Linked DNA regions of Piscinibacter gummiphilus. The main gene of each other region encodes a partner of the protein of the gene in region 2 in a complex. Links are inferred from orthologs where the notes say so. Each region holds a gene or a part of one and is shown on either strand. Other genes may lie near its edges. The genes, in order: groL and metK.

The links.
Region 1: the proteins of metK (region 2) and groL are in contact, whole or in part, in a cryo-EM structure (PDB 8P4O), measured with the Escherichia coli proteins. The link is inferred for Piscinibacter gummiphilus from one-to-one orthologs.

Annotation. Positions count from the first base shown.
Region 1 is NZ_CP015118.1:5,500,617-5,503,777, reverse strand. What follows is about bases 199-3,043. They hold groL (chaperonin GroEL), read right to left. Parts: upstream 2,524-3,043; coding sequence 874-2,523; downstream 199-873. Other genes in these bases: groES (co-chaperone GroES), read right to left, coding at 2,557-2,847; A4W93_RS25140 (DUF1631 family protein), read right to left, coding at 199-734. In the rest of the region: more of A4W93_RS25140, read right to left, coding at 1-198.
Region 2 is NZ_CP015118.1:692,875-696,148, reverse strand. What follows is about bases 21-2,978. They hold metK (methionine adenosyltransferase), read left to right. Parts: upstream 21-886; coding sequence 887-2,071; downstream 2,072-2,978. Other genes in these bases: A4W93_RS03150 (ATP-binding protein), read left to right, coding at 2,276-2,978; A4W93_RS03160 (lysophospholipid acyltransferase family protein), read right to left, coding at 21-743. Outside these bases: more of A4W93_RS03160, read right to left, coding at 1-20; more of A4W93_RS03150, read left to right, coding at 2,979-3,274. UniProt on the Escherichia coli protein: Catalyzes the formation of S-adenosylmethionine (AdoMet) from methionine and ATP.

The DNA.
Region 1 (3,161 bases), 4.8 Mb from region 2 along the record:
GGCATCGTGCGGCGAAGGGCTTCGAGCGCGCCGGGCTGGGTCACGTTGACCTCGGGCGGGGCCTTGACGCCCACGCCGGGGGCGAACACGACGGTGCGGTAGATGCTGGGCGTGACCCCCTTGCGCTCCAGCCTCGACGAGGCCGCGGCCCAGGCCTTCTTCAGCAGCGGGGCGATGGCCGTGGCCGACAGGCGCAGCAGCAGCGCCTGCTGCACCGGCAGGACGGGCAGGGCCTCCGAGGCCTCCGCCAGCGCCTTCGCGTAGACGCGGGGGCGCATCGGGTTCGACTCGGCGGTGACGTGTTCCTGGCCGCGCAGCGTGGACGTGAACGTCTGCAGTTCGCGCAGCTCCCATTCGGCGGCGGTGTCGATCTCCTGGATGGCGCGCGAGAGCCCGATCTCGGACTCGACCCGCGTCTCGTCCATCAGGTGCAGGCCGCCCAGCCCGCTGGAGGCCAGGGACATGCCGCTGGCGGTGTCGTCCGTGGGGTTCAGTTCCGCGACGACCGCATCGCGCAGTGCGTCGACGAAGCGGCGCTGGAACGTGACCTGGTGCTGGGCCAGGGCCTGGGCGAGGTCGAAGTGGTGCTGGCGCTCGGCTGCGGCCAGCATGCCGTCGCCGGATTGGCGCAGCTGGCTCTGGATGGTCGCGAGCGTGCGGGCGATCAGGTCGGCCGACTGGCCGAGTTCGGCGTCGACGAAGGATTGGAGCAGGGGGGGGACTACGGTCGCCATCGACGCCATTATGCGGCGGTGGCAAAAAGGCGTTGGTGACGAAATGCGCCGTGTTCGGCCCGTAAAAAAGGGCTGCCGAAGCAGCCCTTTTCGATGTGCGCGAGGCAACTGGCCGGACCGGAGGGGTCCGGCCGGGACATCACATGTCCATGCCCATGCCGCCCATGCCACCCATGCCACCGCCCATGCCGCCGGCGGCCGGAGCGTCGTCCTTCGGGGACTCGGCGACCATGGCTTCCGTGGTCAGCATCAGCGAAGCGACCGAAGCCGCGTTCTGCAGGGCCGTGCGGGTGACCTTCGTGGGATCCAGGATGCCCATTTCGATCATGTCGCCGTACGTGTCGTTGGCGGCGTTGAAGCCGTAGTTGCCCTTGCCGCCCAGGACGGCATTGACGACCACGCTGGCTTCGCCACCGGCGTTGGCGACGATCTCGCGCAGCGGTGCTTCGATGGCGCGCAGGACCAGCTTGATGCCGGCTTCCTGGTCGGGGTTGTCACCCTTGATGGCGCCAGCCGATTGCTTGGCGCGCAGCAGGGCCACGCCACCACCGGCCACGATGCCTTCTTCCACCGCCGCACGCGTGGCGTGCAGGGCGTCTTCGACGCGGGCCTTCTTTTCCTTCATTTCGACTTCGGTGGCAGCGCCGACCTTGATCACGGCAACACCGCCGGCCAGCTTGGCCACGCGCTCTTGCAGCTTCTCACGGTCGTAGTCGCTCGTGGCTTCCTCGATCTGCACGCGCACTTGCTTGACGCGGGCTTCGATGTCGGCAGCAGCGCCGGCACCGTCGATGATCGTGGTGTTTTCCTTGCCCACTTCGACGCGCTTGGCCTGGCCGAGGTCGGCCAGCGTGACCTTCTCGAGGGTCAGGCCGACTTCTTCGGCGATGACCTTGCCGCCCGTCAGGATGGCGATGTCTTCGAGCATGGCCTTGCGGCGGTCGCCGAAGCCAGGGGCCTTGACGGCGACAACCTTCAGGATGCCGCGGATCGTGTTGACCACCAGGGTCGCCAGCGCTTCGCCTTCGACTTCTTCAGCGATGATCAGCAGCGGACGGCCGGCCTTGGCCACTTGCTCCAGCACCGGCAGCAGGTCACGGATGTTGCTGATCTTCTTGTCGAAGAGCAGGACAAACGGGTTGTCCAGCAGCGCCGATTGCTTTTCCGGGTTGTTGATGAAGTACGGCGACAGGTAGCCGCGATCGAACTGCATGCCTTCGACGACGTCGAGTTCGCTGTCGAGCGACTTGCCGTCTTCGACGGTGATCACGCCTTCCTTGCCCACCTTGTCCATCGCGTCGGCGATGATCTTGCCGATGGATTCATCGCTGTTGGCCGAGATCGAGCCGACTTGAGCGATTTCCTTCGACGTGGTGGTGGCCTTCGAGGCCTTCTTCAGCTCGGCGACCAGGGCCGTGACGGCCTTGTCGATGCCGCGCTTCAGGTCCATCGGGTTCATGCCGGCGGCCACGTACTTCATGCCTTCGCGGACGATGGCTTGAGCCAGCACCGTGGCGGTCGTGGTGCCGTCACCGGCGTTGTCGCTGGTCTTGGAAGCGACTTCCTTGACCATCTGGGCGCCCATGTTCTGGAGCTTGTCCTTGAGCTCGACTTCCTTCGCGACCGACACACCGTCCTTCGTGACGGTGGGGGCGCCGAACGAACGCTCGAGCACCACGTTGCGGCCCTTCGGGCCCAGGGTCACCTTGACGGCGTTGGCGAGGATGTTCACGCCCTCGACCATGCGTGCGCGGGCTTCGCCGCCGAAGACAACGTCTTTTGCTGCCATGTTGATTTCTCCGAATTCTGTGGGGGCGGGGGATTACTTCTCGACGACGGCGAAGAGGTCTTCTTCGCGCATCACGAGCAGCTCGTCGCCGTCGACCTTGACGGTCTGGCCGCTGTACTTGCCGAACAGCACGCGGTCACCGACCTTGACGCTCAGGGCGACGAATTCGCCCTTGTCGTTGCGCTTGCCGGTGCCGATGGCGATGACTTCACCCTGGTCCGGCTTTTCAGCGGCGGCGTCGGGGATCACGATGCCGGAAGCGGTCTTGGTTTCTTGTTCCAGGCGCTTGACGACCACGCGGTCGTGCAACGGACGAAGTTTCATAGCATCTCCTTGATGACTCGGTATCGAACTTCTGCGGGGCAGAAATCGCTAGTTGGCGATCACTGACGAATCTCCAGCAGTCCGCATCGATGGGGTTCGGACCACTGTTGGCACTCGACCGGGTCGAGTGCTAGCAGAGCGGATTATAGGGAGCCGAGGTCGGCTGGCAAGACCCGGGCTGCTGGCTTCGGGCCAGAGCTTGCTGAAGTTGGGCCGGATGGGGTGGGTTCAAGTGCTGGGTTTGCAGCGGGACCCTCTGTCGGTTCTCAGTGAGTTTGGAATTTTTCTCACTAACAATGGAACTCACGGCCCCT
Region 2 (3,274 bases):
GCGGATTCTGCCGCATCGGCGGGCAGCGCCTCCGGGAACGGCAGGAAGCGCTGCACGAAACCCGCGCCGTGAGGCAGCCGTTCGCCCCAGGTGAGCAGCAGCGTGGCGCCGGTCTGCTGCACGAGGCGCGAGGCCAGCGTCATCGTGTACGCGGGCTGGCCGAAGAACGGGGCCCACACGCCCATGCCGTCGGGCGGCACCTGGTCGGGCAGCAGGCCCACCATCTCGCCCTTGCGCAGGGCCCGGATCATCTGGCGCACGCCCGACAGCGTGGCCGGCGCGGCCATCAGGTTCGGCCGCTCGCGGGAGGTACGGACCAGTTCCTTCAGCAGCGGGTGGCGCGCCGGCCGGTACAGCACGGTGATGGGCTGGGTGGCGCCGAACCGCTCGGCGATGGCCTGGGCCGTCACCTCGAAGCTGCCCATGTGCGGCGTGAGCAGCAGCACGCCCTGGCCCTGGGCCAGCGCGTCGGCCAGCAGCCCCTCGTTCTCGAAGCGCACCTTCGGGAGGATGGGCTCGCCGGGCGGGCGGCCCCACAGGTACGGGATCTCGGCCACCATGCGCCCGGCCGACGCGATGGCACCGCGCCATTCGGCCTCGGGGACACCCGCGAGGGTGGCGTTGGCCTGGAGCCGGCGCCGGTAGGTGGGCGAGCAGGCGTAGGTGATCCAGCCCAGCAGCGCGCCGAGGGCATGCAGCACGCGCAGCGGAAACCTGGAGAACCAACGGAATAGGGTCAGCATCGGGTGGGGAAGTCTCTATAATGCTCGGGTCGCCGAGTTATTGAACTACTTGCAGGGCGACTCAAAAATTCTGCTAAAGCGTTCGCCGCTCGAAAACCCTCCGGTCCGGCAACGCGTTTCCAACCATTGCCTGGAGTTTAAGAGTGTCGAACGATTTCCTTTTCACTTCCGAATCCGTCTCCGAAGGCCACCCCGACAAGGTCGCCGACCAGATCTCGGACGCCATCCTCGACGCCATTTTCAAGCAAGACCCCCGTTCGCGTGTCGCCGCCGAGACGCTGACTAACACGGGTCTCGTGGTGCTCGCCGGTGAAATCACCACGAACGCGCACGTCGACTACATCCAGGTCGCGCGCGACACCATCAAGCGCATCGGCTACGACAACACCGACTACGGCATCGACTACAAGGGTTGTGCCGTGATGGTCTGCTACGACAAGCAGAGCAACGACATCGCCCAGGGCGTCGACCACGCGTCCGACGACCACCTCAACATCGGCGCCGGCGACCAGGGCCTGATGTTCGGCTACGCCTGCGACGAGACGCCGGAACTGATGCCGGCCCCGATCCACTACGCCCACCGCCTCGTCGAGCGCCAGGCCCAGCTGCGCAAGGACGGCCGCCTGCCGTTCCTGCGCCCGGACGCCAAGAGCCAGGTGACGATGCGCTACGTCGACGGCAAGCCGCACTCGATCGACACCGTCGTGCTCTCCACGCAGCACCACCCCGACCAGAGCGAAACCTCGTCGAAGATGAAGCCCTCGTTCATCGAGGCCGTCATCGAGGAGATCATCAAGCCGGTGCTCCCGAAGGAGTGGCTGAAGGAAACGAAGTACCTGATCAACCCGACCGGCCGCTTCGTCATCGGCGGCCCGCAGGGTGACTGCGGCCTGACCGGCCGCAAGATCATCGTCGACACGTACGGCGGCGCCTGCCCGCACGGCGGTGGCGCCTTCAGCGGCAAGGACCCGAGCAAGGTCGACCGCTCGGCCGCCTACGCCGCCCGCTACGTCGCGAAGAACGTCGTGGCCGCCGGCCTCGCCCGCCAGTGCCAGGTGCAGGTGGCGTACGCCATCGGCGTGGCCCGCCCGATGAACGTGACCGTCTACACCGAAGGCACGGGCGTGATCCCCGACGACAAGATCGCCGCGCTCGTCAACGAGCACTTCGACCTGCGTCCGAAGGGCATCATCCAGATGCTCGACCTGCTGCGCCCGATCTACGAGAAGACCGCTGCGTACGGCCACTTCGGCCGGGAAGAGCCGGAGTTCACGTGGGAAGCCACCGACAAGGCCGCCGTGCTTCGCGCCGCGGCTGGCCTGAAGTAAAAGGCCCGTCATCCCGGCGAAGGCCGGGACCCTCGGCGCCCGCAACAGGCGCCGAGGCGTGATCGACCGCACGGGGTCCCGGCCTCCGCCGGGATGACAACGTTGTCGGCCCCGGTTTCCCCGGGCCGACCCTGAGCCGATGTGTGCAGTTGCTGCTGCAGAATGGGCGACCGGCCTTCGGGCCGCCCCGAGCCAGCGACCGCCTTGTTCCGCACCCTGCGAGTTCAACTGATCGTCGGCAGCGTGGCCATCTTCGTGGTCATGCTGGGGCTGCTGCTTTGGAACGCCAACAGCCTCGTCACCACCGCGCTCGCGCGCCAGTTCGACACCGAGGCCGACCAGCTCCGCCCGCTGCTCAACGCCGCCGTCTCGCCGCTGCTGGCCAGCCGCGACTACGCCACCCTCAGCACCGTCGTCCGTGAAAGCGTGGCCGAGCGCGGCCTCGCGTACCTGGAGGTGGTGGACGCGCAGGGCTCCCAGGTGGCGGCGTCGGGCACCATGCCCGCGGGGCAGCCCACGCTCGACGTCGCGATGCCGCTCACCATCGAGGGCCAGCACCTCGGCGCGCTGCGCTTCGGCATCCAGACCCGCGCCATCGCCGAGGCGCAGGCCGCGATGTCCCGCAACGGGCTGCTGATCGGCGGCCTCGTGCTGGCGCTGGGCACCGCGCTGCTCACGCTGTGCATGACCTGGCTCACGAAGGGCCTGCGCCGCATCGCCGAGGCCAGCCAGCAGCTGGCGGCCGGCGGCTCCGGCATCGAGATCCCCGACAGCCCCGTGCTGGAGGTGCGCCAGGTGTCCGACGCGTTCAAGCGCATGGCCCAGGCCGTGCACGAGCGCGAGGCCTACCTCCGCTCGCTGATCGAGACGCTCACCGAAGGCCTGATGGTCACCGACGCGAAGACCCGACAGGTGCTCGACCGCAACGAGGCCGCGGCCGCGATGTACCGCGCCTCGCGCTCGCGCGACGCCGACCTGAAGGGCCCGTACCAGGGCCTGCGCCTGCTGCGCCCGGACGGCACCGACCTGCCCCTGGAGGAACGCCCCACCCACCACGCCCTCGTCACCGGCGAACCGGTGCGCAACCGCATCGTCAACATCCTGCGGCCGGACGGCACGTCCGTCTGGTGCTCCGTCAACGTGTCGCCGCTGTTCCGCGGCGGGGCCACGACCCCCTATGCCGCGGTGACCTCCTTCACCGAC